Regions from separate parts of the Streptomyces sp. NPDC032745 genome, predicted to be linked through region 1. Evidence: riboswitches for the same ligand, from Rfam matches in the RefSeq annotation. Region 1 holds a riboswitch; each other region holds the start of a gene.
What was found. Region 1 has a riboswitch for cobalamin ahead of metE (5-methyltetrahydropteroyltriglutamate--homocysteine S-methyltransferase). Riboswitches for the same ligand answer to the same signal wherever they lie in the genome.
Positions count from the first base shown of each region.

Region 2: another riboswitch for cobalamin. It lies ahead of ACZ5WG_RS03165 (energy-coupling factor ABC transporter permease); the one in region 1 lies ahead of metE (5-methyltetrahydropteroyltriglutamate--homocysteine S-methyltransferase).
Region 3: another riboswitch for cobalamin. It lies ahead of ACZ5WG_RS23990 (prenyltransferase/squalene oxidase repeat-containing protein); the one in region 1 lies ahead of metE (5-methyltetrahydropteroyltriglutamate--homocysteine S-methyltransferase).

Region 1 covers NZ_JBVING010000023.1:56,228-63,185, reverse strand. The annotation lists gene ACZ5WG_RS38230 (serine hydrolase) at 1-226, opposite strand, end outside; gene ACZ5WG_RS38225 (LysR family transcriptional regulator) at 223-1,191, opposite strand; gene ACZ5WG_RS38220 (CE1 family esterase) at 1,277-2,305, shown strand; gene ACZ5WG_RS38215 (3-hydroxybutyrate dehydrogenase) at 2,418-3,176, shown strand; gene ACZ5WG_RS38210 (HAD family acid phosphatase) at 3,292-3,963, shown strand; cobalamin riboswitch at 4,108-4,337, shown strand; gene metE (5-methyltetrahydropteroyltriglutamate--homocysteine S-methyltransferase) at 4,527-6,845, shown strand; gene ACZ5WG_RS38200 (cytochrome P450) at 6,957-6,958, opposite strand, start outside.
Region 2 covers NZ_JBVING010000001.1:713,298-720,255, forward strand. The annotation lists gene ACZ5WG_RS03145 (PadR family transcriptional regulator) at 1-361, opposite strand, end outside; gene ACZ5WG_RS03150 (ATP-binding cassette domain-containing protein) at 443-1,264, opposite strand; gene cbiQ (cobalt ECF transporter T component CbiQ) at 1,261-2,010, opposite strand; gene ACZ5WG_RS03160 (energy-coupling factor ABC transporter substrate-binding protein) at 2,014-2,382, opposite strand; gene ACZ5WG_RS03165 (energy-coupling factor ABC transporter permease) at 2,382-3,077, opposite strand; cobalamin riboswitch at 3,107-3,301, opposite strand; gene ACZ5WG_RS03170 (AfsR/SARP family transcriptional regulator) at 3,404-6,355, opposite strand; gene ACZ5WG_RS03175 (GDSL-type esterase/lipase family protein) at 6,540-6,958, shown strand, end outside.
Region 3 covers NZ_JBVING010000009.1:171,910-178,867, reverse strand. The annotation lists gene ACZ5WG_RS23990 (prenyltransferase/squalene oxidase repeat-containing protein) at 378-1,790, opposite strand; cobalamin riboswitch at 1,888-2,021, opposite strand; gene ACZ5WG_RS23985 (prenyltransferase/squalene oxidase repeat-containing protein) at 2,380-5,112, shown strand; gene ACZ5WG_RS23980 (hypothetical protein) at 5,109-6,038, shown strand; gene ACZ5WG_RS23975 (energy-coupling factor transporter transmembrane component T) at 6,043-6,958, shown strand, end outside.

The sequences.
Region 1 (6,958 bases):
GGTCGCCCGGCGGGCACTCGATCTGTTCGCCGAGGTCCACCCGGCCGGCCGCGGCATGCTGGTGGAGGGCGACGAGCAGGCAGAGCTTGTGCACGCTGGCGGTGACGACCGGCTGGTCCGCGCCGGCGTCGAGCTCCGTACCGGAATCGATGTCGACGGCGTGCAGCCGGCCGGTGACGCCGGCTTCGGCGAAGGCTGCGCGAATGCGGTGGAGGGCGTGGTTCACAGCCAGTACTCCGCTGCCGGGCGCAGGTGGAGCGGCCGTGCGGGGACGTCGGCGGTCACCGCCGCAGTGTTCCACAGGGCACGCGTGGTCGCTTCGGTGAAGGCGCCGACGGCGGCGTCGCCGCGGCCCTGCGGCCAGGCGACGCTGTGGCGCCAGGCCAGCGGGGAGCCGGCGAGGGGCCGCCAGACGATGTCGTCGTGCGGGACCGCGGCATCGGCCGGCCCGGTGTCGCGCGGGGCGAAGGCCACGGCGTTCGCGGAGAGGACGAGGCCGCGGACGAAGCCGGGGCCGCGGCCCTGCCGGACGGCGGCGGGGGTGTAGCCGCCCCGGGCGCAGGTGTTCAGTACGTCGGCGTGCAGGGCTGGGGCCTCGGCGCGCGGGAAGAGGACCAGGCCGTATCCGGTGAGGGCGGCGAGGGGTACCTCGTCCAGCGCGGCGGCCGGCGCCTCGCGGGGCAGCAGCACGCCGAGTTCGCGGCGCAGGACCGGTCCGATCTCCAGCCCGGCGAGGTCGCAGGGGTGCCGGACGAGCCCGACGTCCAGCTCACGGGAGGCGAACCGGTCCAGCTGCTCGGCGGTGGACAGTTCGTGCAGCTCCAGCTCCACGCCGGGGTGGTGCTGCCGGAACGCGGCCAGGATCGCGGCGATGGCCTCGCCGGCGAGGTCGGGCGGCAGCGCGGCGCGCAGGAGTCCGCTCTCGCCGTCGCGGATGCGGCGGGCGGTGACCGCGAGGGCGTCCGCACGGGCGAGCAGCAAGCGGGCCTCCGCCAGCAGCATCGTGCCGGCCGCGGTGATCGTCACCTGGCGGCTCGTGCGTTCGAAGAGCCGGACGCCGAGCTCGCGCTCCAGGCGCTGGATGCGCTGGGACAGGGGTGGCTGGGCCATGCCGAGCAGCACGGCAGCACGGCCGAAATGTCTTTCTTCTGCAACAGCCACGAAGCACTGCAGATGCCGGATCAGGTCCACGGCCAGCAACGATATCGGAGATTGATCGATCTGAGATCGATAGGAATCTTGGACGGAGACCGGGCGTCGGTGTTGTGCTCACGGCATGTCCTCGACCTACCGGAACCTCTCGGCCTCGTTGCCGTCCCCCCACCGCCCGCGGCGCACCGCGCGCACCGCCGCCCTGGCCCTCGGCCTTGCACTGGCCGCCGCGCTCACCGGCTGCGCGGCGGATTCGCGGCCGCCCGCGGCGGCCGGGCCGACCGCGAGCATGAACGCGTCCGCCCCCTCGTCCGCCCCCGCCGTCGACAGCCGGGAGCGGCTGACCGTCGACGGCGGCACCCGGGAGTACCTGCTGCACCGCCCCGCCACGGGCGGCGGCGGACCCCGGCCGCTCCTCATCGCCTTCCACGGGCGCGGCGCCGACGCCGAGCACCTGCGGAAACAGAGCGGCCTGGACCGGGCCGCCGAGGCCCGCGGCATGCTCCTCGTGTACCCCGAGGCCCTGGGCAAGGCCTGGGGCGCCGGCACCGCTCCCACCGGGCAGCGGCCGGATCCGGACACCGATGTCCGGTTCACCGAAGCCCTGATCGCCGAGCTCGTGCGCACCGGCCGGGCCGACCCGCACCGGGTCTACGTCGCCGGGTTCTCCAACGGCGGGTCCATGGCCCTGCGGATGGCCGCGCAGCGCCCGGACCTGGTCGCGGGCGCGGCCTCGGTCTCCGGTGAACTCCCCACCGGGACCGCCGCCGTGAAGCCCACCGGGCCGGTCCCCGTGCTGATCGTCTACGGGGCCGAGGACCCCGTACGGCCCCTGGCCGGCCTGCCCAGTCCCGGGCCGGCCGGCCCCGGGGAAGAACCCATCACGGCGACCATGTCCGCCCGGGCGAGCGCGGAGGCGTTCGCCACCGCGGGCGGGGCGGGCGGTCCGGCCGAGGAGGTCAAGCCCGGCTACGACTCCCTCACCTGGCAGCCCGGCCCCGCCGGGGCAGCCGTACGGCTGCTCGTCATGGACGGTGCGGGCCACACCTGGCCCGGCTCGGCCGTTGCGCCGCCCGCGGGCTTCGGCCCCGTCAGCTCCGCACTGGATGCGAGCAGCACCCTGCTCGACTTCCTTTCCGCGCAACGGCGTTGACGTCAGCCGTCGCCCCAGGGCAGCGCGCATGGCGGCGTGCACCACACCCGGGTTTCGGAGTGTGGCGTGCGCCGCCATGGGCGCGGCCGCCCTCCCTCCCTACTGTTCAGCCATGACGAGCCAACTTCCTTTCCTGCGGGAGCGCGTCGCGCTGGTGACCGGCGGCGGCAGCGGCATCGGCCGGGCCTGCGCGATCGCCCTGGCCGAGGCGGGCGCCACCGTGCACGTGGTCGACATCGGCGAGGAGTCGGCACGGAGCGTCGCCGCACTGGTCGACGGGCAGGCGCACGTGGTCGACCTCACCGACCCGGCCGCGGTCGAGGGGCTCCCCACCGCCGTGGACATCCTGGTCAACAGCGCCGGTCTGCAACACGTCGCCCCCATCACGGACTTCCCGGCCGAGCGCTTCGCCCGGATCCAGGCGGTGATGGTCACCGCGCCGTTCCTGCTGCTACGCCACGTGCTGCCGCACATGTACGCGGCCGGCTGGGGCCGCGTGGTCAACATCTCCAGCGTCCACGGGCTGCGCGCCAGCGCCTACAAGTCCGCCTACGTCGCCGCCAAGCACGGCCTGGAGGGGCTCAACAAGGTCACCGCGCTCGAGAGCGCCCCGTACGGCGTGACCAGCAACTGCATCAGCCCCGGCTACGTGCGCACACCCCTGGTCGAGGCCCAGATCGAGCAGCAGGCCGCCGCGCACGGCATCGGCCCCGGCGACGTGCTGTCCGAGGTGCTGCTCACCCGGTCCGCGCTCAAGCGGCTGATCGAGCCCGAGGAGGTCGCCGCGGCCGCGCTGTGGCTCTGCGGGCCCCATTCCGGCTACCTCACCGGAACCTCCCTCGCCCTCGACGGAGGCTGGACCGCGACGTGAAGCGGGACGTCCACCAAAAATTAACTACCGGTCAGTAGACAAGGAGGAGCACCATGCGGATTCTGGCCCCGTACATGTCATTTCAGCCAATGAAGCCCATGAGGAGCGCCCCCACATGCGCAGCACCCGCGCCCGCATCCGCACGCTCGGAACCGCCACCGGCACGGCCGCAGCCACCGCCGTCCTGATGCTGGCCCCCGCCGCCTCCGCCCAGGCCGCCCCGGCCCCCGTCCCGGCCCCGGCCGCGGCGACGGCCTCCGCGCCCGGCGGCAACGCGCTCATCCGCGGAATCGATTACGGCAAGTGGAAGCGCGACGTCGCCGCCGTCATGGCCACGGCCCGCCCGTACGTCGAGCAGCGCATCGCCCAGTCCCCCGCCGGCGAGAAGCCCGCGATCGTCCTCGACATCGACAACTCCTCGCTGGAGACGGACTTCCACTGGTTCTGGACCTTCCCGACCCCGGCGATCTCCGAGGTCCGAGAGCTGACCCGGTACGCCGACGAGCACGGTGTCGCCATCATCTTCGTCACCGCCCGCCCGGGGATCATCCACTCCCTCACCGAGCACAACCTCAAGGCGGTCGGCTACCCCGTCTCGGACCTTTACGTCCGGGACCTGCCCGACCTCTTCGGCGAGGTGAGCGCCTACAAGACGGCCAAGCGCGCCGAGATCGAGGCCCGCGGCTACACGATCATCGCCAACATCGGCAACAACAACAGCGATCTGGTCGGCGGCCACGCAGAGCGCACCTTCAAGCTCCCGGACTACGACGGCAAGCTCTCCTAGTCGCCTTTCGGCCCCGCCGCCGCAGCCCCCGCTGCCGGCCGCCTGCGTACGGAGGCGGCCGGCAGCGGCGCATCGCAGCGGCGGGGCGTCTCATTCGGATGTCCGCATGGTGATCACACCTGTCCGCCGCCCTGCGGCTGCCCTTAGGCTGACTCCGCAGCTGGTTCGCCCCGTCAGCCAGGCGGGATGCGTCGCAAGAGGGAACCCGGTGGGAATCCGGGACTGCCCCGCAGCGGTGAGCGGGAACGACCGCCGTCATACGCACTGGGCCCGGCCGGGTCTGGGAAGCGACGGCCAGTAGGAGTCTCGTACGGCGTTCCGTACGACGAGACGTGCCCGCGAGTCCGAAGACCTGCCCGTTGCCCGCACGCGACCGTTCGCGTGCGGTGATCCCGGTGACCTCGTGGGCGGGTCGGCGTGCACAGCAGGCGGATACTGACCGCGCGTACCTCGGTGTACGCGGCGACAACGGCAGTCCGTCCGGTTCGTCACCCCTTCGCCCCGGTTCCGTTCCCGGGATCCGTCGCAAGACGCGCACACGCATGCTCGCGAAGGAGAGTCACGTGACAACCGAGTCCGCTGCCACGGCCGTACGGGCCACCGTGTACGGATATCCCCGCCAGGGGCCGAACCGGGAACTGAAGAAGGCCGTCGAGGGCTACTGGAACGGCCGCGTCGGCGCCGACGCCCTCCGGGAAACCGCCCGCGAACTGCGCCGGAGCGCCTGGCGGCAGCTGTCCGATGCCGGTATCCACGAGGTCCCGACCGGCGACTTCTCGTTCTACGACCACGTACTGGACACCAGTGTCATGGTCGGCGCCGTCCCCGCCCGCCACCGCGCCGCCGTCGAGGCCGACCCTCTGGACGGGTACTTCGCGATGGCCCGCGGCACGCAGGACGTGGCTCCGCTGGAGATGACCAAGTGGTTCGACACCAACTACCACTTCCTCGTCCCGGAGTTGGGGCCGGACACCGTCTTCACCGCCGACCCCGCCAAGCAGGTGGCGGAACTGCGCGAGGCCCTTGCGCTCGGGCACCGCGCCCGGCCCGTCCTGCTGGGACCGGTCACCTACCTGCTGCTGGCCAAGCCCGCCCCCGGCGTCGCGGACGACTTCGTGCCGCTCACCCTGCTGGACCGGCTGCTGCCCGTGTACGCCCAGGTGCTGGCCGAGCTGCGCGCGGCCGGCGCCGAGTGGGTGCAGCTCGACGAGCCCGCCCTGGTCCAGGACCGCACCCCCGCCGAACTGAACGTCGCCACCCGCACCTACCGGGAGCTCGGCGCCCTGACGCAGCGCCCGAAGCTGCTCGTCGCCTCGTACTTCGACCGGCTGGGCGAGGCCCTGCCCGTCCTCGCCAAGGCCCCCGTCGAAGGCCTCGCGCTCGACTTCACCGGAGCCGCAGCCGCGAACCTGGCGGACCTCGCCGCGGTGGGCGGGCTGCCGGGCAAGCGCCTCGTCGCCGGCGTGGTCGACGGCCGCAACATCTGGATCAACGACCTCCAGAAGTCGCTGACCACCCTGGGCACCCTGCTCGGCCTCGCCGGCCGGGTCGACGTCGCGGCGTCCTGCTCGCTGCTGCACGTCCCGCTGGACGCCGGCGTCGAGCGTGACATCGACCTGCAGATCCGCCGCTGGCTGGCCTTCGCCCGGCAGAAGACCGCCGAGATCGCCACCCTCGCCCGCGGTCTCGGCCAGGGACCCGCCGCGATCACGGCCGAACTCGCCGCCAACCGCGCCGACCTGGCCTCCCGTACGAACTCCCCGCTCACCCGCGACCCCGCGGTACGCGCCCGTACCGCGGCGATCGGCGAAGCCGATGCCCGACGTGCCCAGCCGTACGCCGAACGCGCCGCCGCCCAGCGCGCCCTCCTGGGCCTGCCGCTGCTGCCGACCACGACCATCGGCTCCTTCCCGCAGACCGCCGAACTGCGCACCGCCCGCGCCGATCTGCGCACCGGCCGGATCGACACGGCCGGCTACGAGGAGCGCATCGAGGACGAGATCCGCGAGGTCATCGCCTTCCAGGAGAAGGCCGGCATCGACGTCCTCGTGCACGGCGAACCCGAGCGCAACGACATGGTGCAGTACTTCGCGGAGCAGCTCACCGGGTACCTGGCCACCCGGCACGGCTGGGTCCAGTCGTACGGCACCCGCTACGTCCGCCCGCCCGTCCTGGCCGGGGACATCTCCCGTCCGGATCCGATGACCGTGCGCTGGACCACGTACGCCCAGGCGCAGACGGACCGGCCGGTCAAGGGCATGCTGACCGGCCCGGTGACCATGCTCGCGTGGTCCTTCGTACGGGACGACCAGCCGCTCGGGGACACGGCACGGCAGGTGGCGCTCGCCCTGCGCGACGAGGTCGAGGACCTGGAGGCCGCGGGCACTTCGGTGATCCAGGTGGACGAGCCCGCGCTGCGGGAGACTCTGCCGCTGCGCGCCGCCGACCGTGCCGGATATCTGGCGTGGGCCACCGAGGCGTTCCGGCTCACCGTCTCCGGGGTGCGGCCGGACACGCAGATCCACACGCACATGTGCTACGCCGAGTTCGGCGACATCCTCGGGGCCATCGACGACCTCGACGCCGACGTGATCAGCCTCGAGGCCGCTCGTTCCCACATGCAGGTGGCCGACGAGCTCGCCGGCGCCGGATACCGGCGGGAAGTAGGTCCGGGTGTCTGGGACATCCACTCGCCGCGCATCCCGTCCGCCGAGGAGGCGGCTGCGCTGCTGCGCAAGGGGCTCGAGGCCATTGCGGCCGAGCGGCTGTGGGTCAACCCCGACTGCGGTCTGAAGACCCGCGGCTGGCCCGAGACCCGTGCCTCCCTGGCGAGCCTGGTGGCGGCGGCCCACGCGGTCCGCGGTGAACTCACCGCACCCTGACCGGTCCTGACTGCCCGTACGGTGCCTGCGCTCCGGTCCGTCCCGCGGACCGGAGCCACAACCGAATGCGTGCGCAGCTGGGGGAAGCCTGTGTGATTCCGGCGCTGGCCTTC
Region 2 (6,958 bases), on a different contig from region 1:
GATCGAGGTGGCGCCGCAGCTCCCCGGCCAGCCCGTGCGGGCCCACCACGGCGGCCGCCCGGATCCGCAGCAGCAGCGGATCCCGGATGGCCTTCGGGTCCTGGCTCTCGCCGACCCACCGCGCGAGCTCCGCGCTCCCGTCGGCCAGTACCTCGTACTGCTTCTTCTGCCCCCGTACGGGCACCTCGCTGGGCAGCGCCCGGATCAGCCCGGCCTCCTCCAGCCGGCCGAGCTCGCGGTAGATCTGCTGGTGCGTCGCGGACCAGAAGTACCCGATCGACCTGTCGAACCGCCGGGTCAGCTCCAGCCCCGACGAGGGCTTCTCCAGCAGGGCGGTCAGGATGGCGTGCGGCAGCGACATGCGGTCATCCTAGGGATTTGCGGGAGGCCGGGGACTGCGCCCCCGGCCGCGCCCGCGAGACGAGATCCACCGCAGAGCGGGCTAGGCCCAAGTGGCCAGGGCTTCCGGGGTTTTGGGGCCCGGGGTGTGCGGGGGCAGGAGGTTGCGGGCGCGGAGGAAGGACGTCACCGCCGGGGACCAGGCCTGGCGGAGGCCTGCCGAGGCCAGGAGCTCCGGGTCCGACAGGAGGGCCTGCGCCGGGCCGACGCGGATGCCCGACGGGGTCAGCACCGCCGCGTCGTCGGCCCAGCGGACCGCCAGGTCGACGTCGTGCGTGGCCATGACCACCGTGGTGCCGGCCGCGCGCAGGCCCGCCAGGACGTCCAGCAGCCGCTCCTGTCCGTCCGGGTCCAGCCCGGCCGTCGGCTCGTCCAGGATCAGTACGCGCGGAGCCATCGCCACCGCGCCCGCGATCGCCGCGCGCTTGCGCTGCCCGTACGAGAGCAGGTGCGTCGGGCGGTCCCGCAGCGCCGTGATGTCCAGCGCGGCGAGTGCGGACTCCACCCGGGCCCGGACCTCGTCCACCGCCAGCCCCATGTTCATCGGGCCGAAGGACACGTCCTGTTCCACCGACGCGGCGAACAGCTGGTCATCCGGGTCCTGGACCACCAGCTGCACCGACGTACGCAGCCGGACCAGGCCCGCCCGGTCGTACGACACCGCCGTCCCGTCCAGGCGCAGCGCCCCCGAGCCGGGCCGCAGGCCCCCGCTCAGCAGCCGCATCAGCGTGGTCTTGCCGCTGCCGTTGCGGCCCAGCAGGACCAGCGCCCGGCCCTCCGCGATGGCGAAGTCCACGTCGGACAGGACCGCCGGGCCGTCCTCGTACGCGTAGCCGGCTCCGGCCAGTTCCACCAACGGGTTCAAAGGTACGTCCCCTTCAGGGTGAGAGTCAGGGTGATCAGGGCCGCCAGGAGGGCCCCCGACGCCGCCAGGAAGCGCCACGACAGGGCCGCCTCGGGTACGAGGACCCGCAGGGCGCCGTCGTAGCCGCGCCCGGCCAGGCCCACCTGGAGCCGCGCCGCGCGGTCGAAGGCCCGCACGAACGAGGTCGCGGCGAGCCCGGCCAGCGAACGCCACACCGCGGCCCGGCCCGACTGCCCCAGGCGGGCCGCCTGGGCGCGCCGGACCTGGGCCATCGAGTCCAGCAGCAGGAAGCCGATGCGGTACATGACCAGGGCCACGTCCACCACCGGCGCCGGGACCCCGGCCCGGACCAGCCGGGGCAGGACGTCCGAGACGGGCGTCGTGAAGGCGAACAGCAGCACCCCGAGGGAGGCCGCCGAGGTCCGCAGCAGCAGCTCCGCGGCATGCCGGGGTCCGTCGGGCGCGAGCGAGACGAGCCCGGCCGGCCCGCCGACGGCGACCAGCAGCGGCAGCGCGCCGGTGACGCAGAAGCCCAGCGGGATCCGGAAGGCCCGCCACAGCTGGCGCCCGGCCACACCGGCCGGGCCGAGCAGCACGGCCAGCGTCGCCGCGGCGACCAGCGGCCCGCCGGGCCAGGGCGGCAGGCATACGGCGGTGACCGTCAGCCCCAGCCCCAGCAGGGCCTTTTCGAGCGGATGGCGGCCGCGCCAGCGGCTGCTGTGCGCGGCCACGTCGATCGGCAGCACCGGCTACGACCCCGTGGCGGTGGTGTCCGACGGGGCGTCAGCGGTGTCCGACGCCGTGGCGGCCGCCGCGGCCGCGCCCTGCCGACGGCCCTTGCGGACGCCGAAGTAGTACGCGAGCACGCCCGCGCCGAGCGCCGCCTGGAGGGCGAACAGCGCCGACTCCACCTCCCCGGAGGGGGGTTCGTACAGCGGCGAGAACCACGGCTCGTAGTCCGGCTTCAGCTCGGTGATCGCCGCCTCCGCCTGCGCATCGGCGCCCGTGAACGGCTCCTCCTTGCCCTCGCCCAGCCCCAGCGCGAGCGGCAGTACGGCCAGCGCCGCCACCAGGAGCAGCAGCAGGCCGTTGATCTTCGCGTTCCGGTTCATCGCCATCAGACCGCCGTCGCCTTCCGCTCGCTGCCGCCGGTCAGCTTCGCGACGCCCAGCCGGACCAGGTCCGACTTGCTCGACTGCATCAGCAGCCGCATCACGAGCACCGTCAGCAGGCCCTCGCTCACCGCGAGCGGGATCTGGGTGACCGCGAAGATGCCCCCGAACTTCGCCAGCGCCCCAGGGAACCCGCTGCCCGGGTCCGGGAAGGCCAGCGCCAGCTGAACGGAGGTCACGCAGTAGGTGACCAGGTCGGCGAAGAAGGCGCCGAAGAAGACGGTCACCATCAGCGGGACGTCGAAGCGCTTCAGCAGCAGGTAGACCCCGTAACCCGCCCAGGGCCCGGCGATCGCCATCGAGAAGACGTTCGCGCCGAGGGTGGTCAGTCCGCCGTGCGCCAGCAGCAGCGCCTGGAACAGCAGGGTGATCGTGCCGAGCACCGCCATGATCGGCGGCCGGAACAGGATCGCGCCGAGCCCGGTACCGGTGGGGTGCGAGCAACTGCCCGTCACCGACGGGATCTTCAGCGCGGACAGGACGAAAGTGAACGCTCCGGACGCCCCGAGCAGCAGCGTGCTCTCCGGGTTGGCCTTCACCTCGCGGGTGAGGGCGCGGACACCGTGGACGACGAAGGGAGCGGACGCGGCGCCCCAGGCGACCGCGTGCAAAGGGGGCAGGAACCCCTCGGCTATATGCATGAGTGGGGAGACCTCTCCAGCACCTCGTGGATGGACAACGCGCCCCGGCCGGTCTCCTGGCTCACGGGTGCTGATGCCCTGACTCCGCCTTCCCGGGCGATGCGGATCCTCCCGCGCCGCCCAGTGGCTTCCCGAAGGAGTGGAGCCGGACTTCCCGTTCACAGTGGCGAGGGCCGCACCGGTTTCCCACCGGTTTCCCGTACACCAAGGCCCGCTGACCCTAGTCGGACGGACGGACCGGTACCAACCCGGCCCGAAGGGGCGCGGCCCGGACGGGCGGCCCGAACGGCTGCGGCCCGGTGGCGCCGCCGTGCACCGGTGGTCCGTTACGCCGGTACGTCGGCCAGCGCGGACTCCAACTGCGCCAGCAGCGGCCGGGCGTTCATCCGGCGACAGCCGGCGAGGGCCTCCTCCAGCAGGCCGCGGGCCGCCGCCGCATCCCCCGACGCCAGCAGCGCCCGGGCCAGCGGCGGCACCGCCAGGGCCCGCACCAGGCTCTGCCCCGAGCGGCGGCCCAGCTCGTCCGCCGCCCGCAGCTGGCGCAGCGCCTGCGCCGTGTCCCCGCGCTCCAGGGCGATCCGGCCCAGCCCGATCCGCGCCGCGCTCTGCCCGGCCAGGTCCCCGGAGCCGACCGTGAAGGCGAGGATCTCCCGGAAACCGGCCTCCGCCTCGGCCGGCCGGCCCAGCATCCGCTGGGCGTCCGCGACCCAGCGCAGCATGCACATCCGGGGCCAGGCCGCGCCACCGAGCTCCGCCACGGCCAGGGCCTCCTGCAGCAGCTCCAGGGCGCGCCCGGTCTCGCCGCGCGCGAGGAGCACCTGGCCGATGCCGCGCAGGGAATGAGCCTGGCCGTAGCGGTCGCCGGCCGCCTCGAAGACGGCCACCCCGCGGCGGCAGCGGCGCAGCGCCTCGTCGTTGCGGCCCTGGACCCGGTCCAGGTACGAGAGCACCCAGCCCGCGTACGCCGCCCCGTGCGCGTCCCCGAGCTCCCGGAACAGCGCCTCGCCGGCCTCCAGCATGGCCCGGGCCGGTCCCCACCCTCCCCCTGACTCCGGCGGGGCGACCCCCACCCGGCAGGCCCGCAGCCGCCCGAGACCGACCAGCATCACCGCCTCGCCGGGGCGGTCGCCCGCGGCCCTGGCCGCCGCGAGCCCCGCCTCCTGGACCGCCTGCCAGCCGGCCAGGTCGCTGCGCAGGTCGAACACGTACTCCCCGGCCGCCGCGAGCTCCCGGCAGGCGTGCGGATCCACGCGCGCGGCCTGCCGTACGGTCGCCACCAGCGCGTCCCGCTCGGCCCCCAGCCACCGCACCGGGTCGGCCCGCGGCCCGGCGAGCAGCGCCGGATCGGGGACCCGGGCGGCCGTCGGCCCGCCGAGCCCGGGGTAGTCCAGGCCCTGGTGGGCCTTGCGGCCCTCCCGTACGAGCGCCACCCAGCAGGCCAGTACGCGGCGCAGCACCGGCTCCGCCCGGGCGGCCGGACCGGCGAGCTCCCGGCCGAACGCGCGGACGAGGTCGTGCATGCGGTAGCGCAGCCCGCCCGCCTCGTCGCGTCCGGCGACCTCCAGCAGGTGCGCGGCGGTGAGCGCGTCGAGGGCCTGCTCGGCGGTGTCCAGGGGGGAGTCCAGGACGGCCGCGGCCGTCCAGGCCGCGCAGTCGGGGGCGTCCAGCAGCGCCAGCCCGCGCAGCAGGGTGCGGGCGTCACCGGGCAGCGCGCGGTAGCTGAGCCGCAGCCCTGCCCGCACCCCGTCGAGTACGTCGAGCCGGGCCCGCTCGTCCTCCAGACGCGCTGCGAGGCCGGCCAGTTCCCGGTGGGGGAGCGCGGCCAGCTCGGCGCCCACGATCCGCAGCGCGAGCGGCAGCCGCCCGCACAGCCGCACCAGCTCCCGGGCCGCCCCGGCCTCGGCCGCGACCCGCCCGGCCCCGGCGATCCGGCCGAGCAGCGCCAGGGCGCTCGCCTCGTCCAGCAGCGGGAGCGCGAGGACGGTCGTCCGGTCCCTCGGCGCGGTGAGCCGCCGGCGGCTGGTGACGAGCACGGCGCAGCCGGCGCCGGCCCCCGGCAGCAGGGCCCGGACCTGGGCCCCGGTCGCCGCGTTGTCCAGGACCACGAGGATCCGCCGGCCGGCGACCAGGCTCCGGTAGAGGGCCCCGCGCTCGCCCGGGTCGGCGGGCACGGCAGGCCCGTCGACGCCGAGGCCGCGCAGGAACCCCGCGAGGACCTCGGCCGGTTCGGCGGCGGCCGCCGGGTCGGCGCCGCGAAGGTCCACGTACAGCTGCCCGTCGGGGAACTCCGCGCGCACGCCGTGCGCCACCCGCAGCGCGAGCGCGGTCTTCCCGACCCCGGCCGCCCCGGCCACCACGCACACCTCCCCCCGCCGAACCGTCTGCCGCAGCAGCTCGACCTCCCGCTCCCGCCCGACGAACGCGCCGCCGCCATCGGGCAACTGGGCGGGCCGGGCGTCTGGCGGCGCGTGCCCGCCCGGGGCGGTCGGCTCCGGCTCCGGTTCCGGCTCCGGTTCCGGTTCCGGTTCCGGCTCGGGGAGCGGGGGCGGCCGGCGCAGTGCATCCGCGTCGGAGAGGACCGCCGCGTGCAGGGCACGGAGTTCCGGGCGGGGGTCCAGGCCCGTCTCGGCGGCGAGCCGGCGGCGGGCCCGGGCGAACGCCTCGAGCGCCTCGCCGCGCCGGCCCGCACGGTACAGGGCCAGCATGTGGAGCTCCACCAGCCGCTCCCGCAAAGGGTGTTCGGCGCTGAGCGCGGCCAGCTCCGCGCACACCTGCGCATGCCGGCCGAGTTCCAGGTCGGCGGCCAGGGCCTGTTCGACGCAGTCCAGCCGGGTCTGCTCCAGCCGGGCCGTCGCCGACTCGAAGATGCGCCCTCGGAGCCCGCCCAGCGCAAGGGGGCCCCGCCACAGGTCCAGGGCCTGGCCCAGGAGGGCCCGCCTTCGCGCCGGCCCGTCCGCCGCGTCGGCCGCTCGCCGCAGCCGCGCGAACTCCCGTACGTCTAACAGTGCTTGTCCCGGCTCCAGCAGGAATCCCGCGTCCGTGCGGGACACCGGCAGGCCGAGCCGCCGCAGCGCCCCCGCCACGTTCTGCAGCTGCTCCCGCGCCGTGGCCGGCGGGTCGTCCCACACCGCCGCGGCCAGACCGGCCGCCGGGACGACCCGGCCGGCCTCCAGCAGCAGTGCCGCCAGCACCCGCTGGCTGCGCGGTCCGCCGAGCGCCAACGGGCGCCCGTCCAGCCGCGCTTGGACCGGCCCCAGGAGCGTGAAGTCGAGGGCCATGACGCACTCCGAGGCGCTGCGGGCGGACGGACGGCGGGCCGCCGGCGGACGGGTGGCCCGTGGATGGGCTACGGATGGGCCGCCGGTGGGCGCCGATCGTAACGTCTGGCCACCCGGTCGGAGCAGGGGTCGCGCCTATTCCGCTTCTTCGGCCGCATCCCACTCCTCCGAGAGGACATCCCCCATGCGTACCCGCACGCGCACCGCCTCCCGGGGCGCCGCGCTGCTGACCGTCGCGTTCCTCGGCCTGGCCGGTCTCACCGCGCCCCGCGCCGAGGCCGACACGTCCTCACCGCCCGCAGGCCCCGCCGTCGCCGTCGCGATGGGCGACAGCTTCATCTCCGGCGAGGGCGGCCGCTGGCTCGGCAACACCGACCGCTACGACGGCAGCCGCAACGGCACCGACCGGGCCTGGACCGGCGGTTCCAAGTACGACCCGGGCAAGGTCTACGGGAGCACCGGCGCGGTCGGCGGCTGCCACCGCTCGGACGTCTCGGAGATCGCCACCGCCCCGCTCCCCGGCATCGACGAGCGCATCAACCTCGCCTGCTCCGGGGCCGAGACCGTCAACGTCCTCAGTACCGCCGCGGGCGGGCAGCCGTA
Region 3 (6,958 bases), on a different contig from region 1:
CCAAGCCGCTGAGCAGGCCCTTGGCCGTCTGGGGAACAGTCGTGGGAGTGTCCGTCGGAACCTTGCCCGTCCGGATCAAGGAACACATCGCCTCCGCCGCCCGGGTCAAGGAGGCGAGCGCTTCGCGGGTCATGCGCAACCGGACCACGTGAGAACCGAACTGACGTCGCGATGCCGCGAGGCTCTCGTACTCCTGGGCTGTCAAGGCGAGCAGCTGCACCCCGTCGACGACCACATGGCGTGGCACTATCTTCGTCATCCTGACCTTCCCGGCGCCATGGGTAAACAGCCCTCTTTCACGCACTCTTCCTATCAATCGAGACACAGCGGTGAGGGTTGGGGCCCAGAGGCCCGCAACCCTCACCGGCATCGGATGGTCAGGCGCCCCAGCGCAGCGCGATGGTGTCGCCCACGTTGATGGCCTTCTCCCGGAGCGCACCGGCGAAGGAGGAGCCGTCGACGCTGACCTTCCAAGTGTTCGAGCCGCTGTTGGCCTTGCCGTTGACACTGGTAATGGTCCCTGTGCCGGAGGACGGGGTCACGGCTGTGACGCAGCCCGAGGGCGTGGCCGCGCTGGTCGCGGCGGCCAGAACATCACCGAGGGTGGTGGTCGTACCCGTCGGAGTGAAGGCCACAGAGCAGACCTTCAGGTTTCCGGTGCCGTCGTCGACCGTCAGTGCCAACTTGGTGGCCGTCCCGGAGGTGAAGGTCGACTGGGCGACCCACTGCGGGGCGCCCGGGGTGACCGGGACCGGCGGGGCGGTGGTGAAACCGCCGCCCGCGACCGCGCGCAGCGCGTCGATCGACGAGTAGGCCGAGGGGGTGGTGTCGGAGGGCTTGTACTTGAAGCCGCCGGCGGGGTTGTACTGGTTGGCGATGAGGAAGTCGATCGGGGTCTTGCCGCTGCCGGTGAGGAAGTCGCCGGTCTGCGGGTTGAATCCGCAGGCGTTGAGGCCCGCGACGCCCCAGCCGTTGGAGCTGGTGTTGACCCCGTACAGGGAGTTGAACGCGCCGGTGCCCGAGACGAGGGTGCTCTTGAGGAAGTTCTTCGCCTGGACGACGTCCGTGTCGGTGTTCGGGACCCCTGAGACGCACAGCGCGGCCATGGCGGCGCCCGTCATGTCGACGTCGCTCGCGGAGTTCAGGACGGTGGAGTTGCCCTCGGCCTTGCTGAAGGTCCAGCCGCCGTCCACGTGCTGGTTGGCGCGGATGCGGGTGACCATGGAGTCGGTCAGCGCCTGCGGGACACGGTTGGCGCCACCCTGGGTCTTGGCGCCGCCCAGCGAAAGGGCCGCGAAAACGGTGCCGTTGAAGTTCCCCGACGGGCCGAAGTAGCCCGCCTCGGCCGTCTGCCAGTAGGAGTAGATGTTCGCGATGAGGTTGCGGGAGGCGGAGACGCGGGCCGGGTCGATGCCCGCGGCGTAGGCGTTCAGGGTGCCGCGCTCGTAGTCGGTGACGACCGGGGAGGCCTGGGGCCAGGCCGCCGTCGACAGCAGGTTGCGGTAGACGGTCCGGGCGTTCTTGGTCGTGTCGCCGCCGGGGTAGACGTCGACGACGGCCGTGCCGGCAGCTGCGAAGGTGCTGAAGGCCCACTCGTTGGACAGCCCGGAGCCGGCATACGAACCATCCGCGGCCTGAAGGGACTTGAGATACGCCACACCGTTGGTCTTGGACGTGGCGATCTGCGCGGGCGACGAGGTGGCGAAGGCCGGCAGTGCGGTGAGGACGAGGGCGCCGAGCGCTGCGGGCACCGCGAGCGTGAGGCGGCGGGGGGTACGGGTACGGGACATGGCCTGCTCCTGGAATGAGGGACGCCGGCCTGACCGAGGCTCGTGCGGGCGGGCAGCCCGGAGCGCGGTGGCGGCCGTCCGAACGCGTGGTACGGCTTGTGAATTGCCTCGCCGCACGGGCATTCGGGCTCGGGAGCGGCCCCCTGCCGTCCCACACCGCTGCGCGTCAGCCCCGGATTCGCACCAGGTTCCCCCATGTGGCAGCCCAGGACGCTACCCGAGCGATCAAAGGTCCGCCAGCCGCCGACGCGGCCGGCGGTCGTGCGGGACTGGAGCCAGTGCCGCGTGAGACGCAGGCCACCTTGACGCTGTCTTTATCCACGTGTTCCACTCCGACTGATAAGCACTCAGCTCCAGGGGAAGCCGGTCGAAATCCGGCGCTGACCCGCAACCGTAGGCCCGGGACCGCCCGGGCGAGTCGGAATGCCTGGAGCCAGGTTTTGCAGCGAGAAGCGCCGTCGCGGACTACGGCGTGGTTCGAACGGCTCTCCCGTCACCTCACGCCTTCGAGAGCCCTTTTGCCACGCACAGGTCCGCCCGGCCGACACGAGGGGCCGTGGTGGGGACCGCAGAGCAATCACAGCAACGCATGCGCAGCAAGGGACTGCTGTCGCTCATATCGGCGGCACTCCTGACGTTCGCCGCGAGTGTGGCCTTCGTGGGTGGAGTCGCCCCCGCCTCGGCCGATCCGATCGAGCAGTGCACCGCCACCACGGGCGCCATCGTCGCGGTCGACTTCGGTCCGTTCGGCGGGAAGGTCGAGCGCGGCTGCGACACCACGCCCACCACCGGTTACGAACTGCTGCACACCGGCGGCTTCACCACGGAGGGCACCGTCCACGACGGTGACGGGTTCATCTGCCGCATCGGCAAGGGCACCGGGACGCAGTACCCCACGCCGGAGAAGGAGGAGTGCGTCCTCACCCCGCAGGCCACGGCCTACTGGTCGTACTGGATCGCCTCCCCCGGTCAGAAGAACTGGACCTACAGCCCGCTCGGCGCGATGGCGCGTACGCCGAAGGCCGGCGACGTCGACGCCTGGGTGTTCGGCGGCACGGACGTCGGCGGCACCTCCGGCAAGCCCTCGTTCTCCCCCGACGACGTGCGGGCCGGAGGCGGGACCACGCCCGACCCGACCGTTCCCACGGCTCCGCCCACCGTGCCGGCAGGCAAGGTCGACGCGCCCGCCGCGATCCGCTGGATCACCGGGAAGCTCACGGACGGAGAGCGCGTCGTCGACGACGGGGCGACCGCCCCGAACCACTTCCTCACCACCGAGGCGGTCTTCGCCCTGGTGTCCGCCGACCCGAAGAGTCCGGCGGCGAAGAAGGCGGCCGACTTCCTGGCCACGCCCGCGCAGACCGACGCGTACGCCTACCCGGCCGGCAAGGACGGCATCCCGGACGCCACCGCAGCCGCCCGACTCGCGCTCGTCGCCGAGTCCACGGGCAAGGACCCGCACGCCTTCGGCGGGCACGACCTGCTCGGCGATCTCTTGAAGTACGTCTGCCCCCGGGACGCGGGCGACGGCGACCCGGTCGACGGCTGCCTCACCAAGGGCGACTTCCGCACCACCGGCCAGTCCGACGCCCAGGCCATGGCCGTCATCGCCCTGCTGAACGGCGGCGTCACCCCGCCCGCCGACGCCGTGAACCGGCTGACCGGCCTCCAGTGCGAGGACGGCGGCTTCACCGGCATCCTCATCCGCACCGGTGGCTGGTGCGACAGCGACGCCAACTCCACGGGCCTGATCACGCTGGCCCTCAAGCGGGCCGGCGGCCACGAAGCCGTCGTCCAGAAGGCCCGCGGCTACCTCAAGAAATCCCAACTGGTGACCGGCGCCTGGCCCTCCGCCTCCTACATGACCACCGGCAGCCCCGCCTCCACCGCCTGGGCCGCCCAAGCCCTGCGCGCCCTCGGCGACGACGCATTCGCCGATGCCGGTCTCTCCTGGCTCTCCCGCCACCAGTTCCCCGCGGGCGGCTTCGGCTTCGAGGAGGACGACACCGAATCGCGTCTCTTCGCCACCGCCCCCGTCGCCGTCGCCACCGCCAAGAGCGACCTCGTCGCGCTGACCACCAAGAAGAGCGATCCTCCGACCACGCCCCCGGCCGGTGACGGCCCCGACCTGAAGAAGGCGGTGGCCTACCTCACCGCCCCCAAGCAGCTGATCCAGGGCCGCTACTACGAGAGCAGCCCCGGCTTCGCCGACTACGGGATGACCATCGACGGCGCCTACGCGCTGGCGGCGACCGGAGGCGACGACGCCACCCTGCGCAACATCGTCGACTTCCTCGACAAGGGCGGCAAGGACGGCAAGGGCCGCACCATCGACGACTACACCCTCATCGGCACCAAGTACGCCGGCGGCGGCTCCATCGGAAAGACGGCCCTGCTCGCCGAGGCGGTCGGCCGCGACCCGCGTGCCTTCGGCGGCCACGACCTGATCGCGGCCCTCGCCAAGGGCACCTGCACCGCGAAGACGGACACCCCCCGACAGTGTGCGGCCAAGGGCAACTACACGTACGCCACCTCGGTCTTCTCCCAGTCCCTCGGCGTCATCGCCCAGCTCCGCGCCGGCGAGAGCGCTGCGGCAACCGAACCGATGGCCTACCTCAAGAGCCTCCAGGAATCCTCGGGCGCCTGGCCCAGCCTGATCGGCGAGAAGAGCGCGCCCGAGGTCGACTCCACCGCCATGGCCGCCATGGCCGTCGACCTGCTCCCCGACGCCGACTCCCAGACCGCTGTCTCCAAGGCGATCGCCTGGCTGGTGGCCCAGCAGAAGGAGGACGGCGGATTCCCGGGCGCCTCCGGCAACTCCGTCAACTCCGCCGCCCTCGCGATCCAGGGCATGTCCCTGGAGGGCACCAAGTACGCGGACAACATCGCCAAGGCCCGCAAGTTCCTGGCCACCCAGCAGAACACCGACGGCGGCTTCAACGTCATCAAGGGCGGTCAGCCCGGTTCCGACGTCCGCGCCTCGACGCAGGCCGCCGGGGGGACCACCGGCACCTCCTTCGCCCTGCTCAAGCGCGACCTCACGGGTACCACCCCGAACCCCATTCCCACCCCCACGGGCGGCACGAGCGGCGGGTCCGCGGGCACTTCCTCAGGAGGCAGCGGCACCCCCGTCATCGTGACCCCGGGCGAGGACTCGGGCGGCACCGGCACCGGCGGGGCCGGGTCCGGCGGGGGTCCGCTGGCCTCCACGGGCGCCCAGGTCGGCACGCTCGCCGCCGCGGCCCTGGCCTTGGTCCTCGGCGGCTGGGGCCTCACCCGCGCAGCGAAGCGCCGCCGCGCGACCCCGGGGAGCGAGGGATGAGCCGCGGCCGATTCGTACGGGCCCTGGCCCGGACGGCCTCCGCGCTGGGCATGACGGTGGCGGCGTTCGCCGCCACCGCGGCCCCGGCCGGCGCCGCCCCGCAGGCGATGGGCCAGTGCACCACGTCGTCGGGCGTGGTGCTCGCCGTAGACTTCAGTCGTTGGGGCGGGCCGGTGTACCGCTCCTGCGGTACGACGCCCACCACCGGGTACGAGCTGCTCAACCAGGGCGGCTGGGCCACCACCGGCACCGGCCACGACGGACCCGCCTTCATCTGCCGCATCGGCTACAGCGGGTACCAAGGCGGCAAGCAGTTCCCGACCGCGCAGCAGGACGACTGCGTCCTGACCCCGCCGGCCTCCGCCTACTGGTCGTACTGGCACGCGAACCCCGGCCAGAACACCTGGGAGTACAGCCAGCTCGGCGCCATGCTCTACAAGCCCAAGCCGGGCAGCGTCGACCTGTGGATCTTCGGCGGGACGAACATCGAAGGCACCGAGGGCAAGCCGACCGTCACTCCCGATCAGCTCCGCGCCCACAACACCCAACCGACCGGCGGCCCGGCACCCAAGGACACCCGCACCGCCAAACCGCTCCCGCCGAACGTCAACACCGGTCCCAGGCCCGAGAATCCGCCCCAGGGAGCGCCGGCAACGACCCCGCCTCCCAGCCCCACCGATTCGCAGAGCCCGTCCCCTTCGGCGAGCCCGACCGAATCCGCCGCGACCCCGTCGGCATCACCGTCGACCGACGCACCCGCCATGGCGGCCCCGTCGCCCGGCCTCCAGGTAGTCGAAGCAGCGCCCGCCGCCGATGCGAAGCACGATGTCGGCTCGTACCTGCCCGCCGTCGCCACCGGGGCCCTGGTGCTGCTGATCGGCGCAGCAGCGGTCTTCGCAGCCAAGCGCCGCCGGCGTACGGAGTAGGCGCGTGCCACGCACCACCACGGCGGCAGCGCCGAAGCCGCCCGTGTCCGGCCCCGCGCCGGACACGGGCGGCCGCCGCCTGCCCCGCACCCTGCACCCGGTCGCCTGGTGGGTCTGGGCGCTGGCCCTGGCCACCGCCGTCAGCCGCACCAACAACCCACTGCTACTCTTCCTCGTCCTCGCGGTCCTCGGCTACGTCATCACCATGCGTCGGACCGAGGCGCCCTGGGCCCGCGGGTTCAAGTACTACCTGTACCTCGCCCTCACCGTGGTCGCGATCCGCGTGACCTTCCGCGCGATCTTCGCCACCGGCATCACCCCGCGCGACCACTTCCTCTTCTCCCTCCCCCACATCCCCACCCCCGACTGGTACGCGGGCATCCAACTCGGCGGCCCCGTCTCCCTGGAGGCCCTCCTCTCCGCCGCGACGGACGGACTACGCCTGGCCTGCATGCTCTGTTGCATCGGCGCCGCCAACACCCTCGCCAACCCCAAACGCGCCCTGCGCGTCCTGCCCGGCGCCCTGTACGAACTCGGCGTCGCCGTCACCGTCTCCCTCAGCGTCGCCCCCCAGCTCGTACAGAGCGTGCAGCGCGTCCACCGCGCCAAGCGGCTGCGGGCAGGCCGCTCGAAGGGGCTGCGGGCCCTGCGCGGCATCGTCGTCCCCGTCCTCGAGGACGCCCTGGAACGCTCCCTGCGCCTCGCCGCCGCCATGGACTCCCGCGGCTACGGCCGCGCCGGCACCGCCACCCGGCGCTCCCGCCGGGCCACCGGCGCTCTGATGCTGCTCGGCATGTGCGGCCTGTGCGCCGGGGCGTACGGACTCCTCGACGCCACCGCCCCCAAACTGCTCGGCCTTCCCACCATGGGCGCGGGCGCCCTGCTCTGCTTCGCGGGGCTGCGCCTGGGCGGCCGCCGCA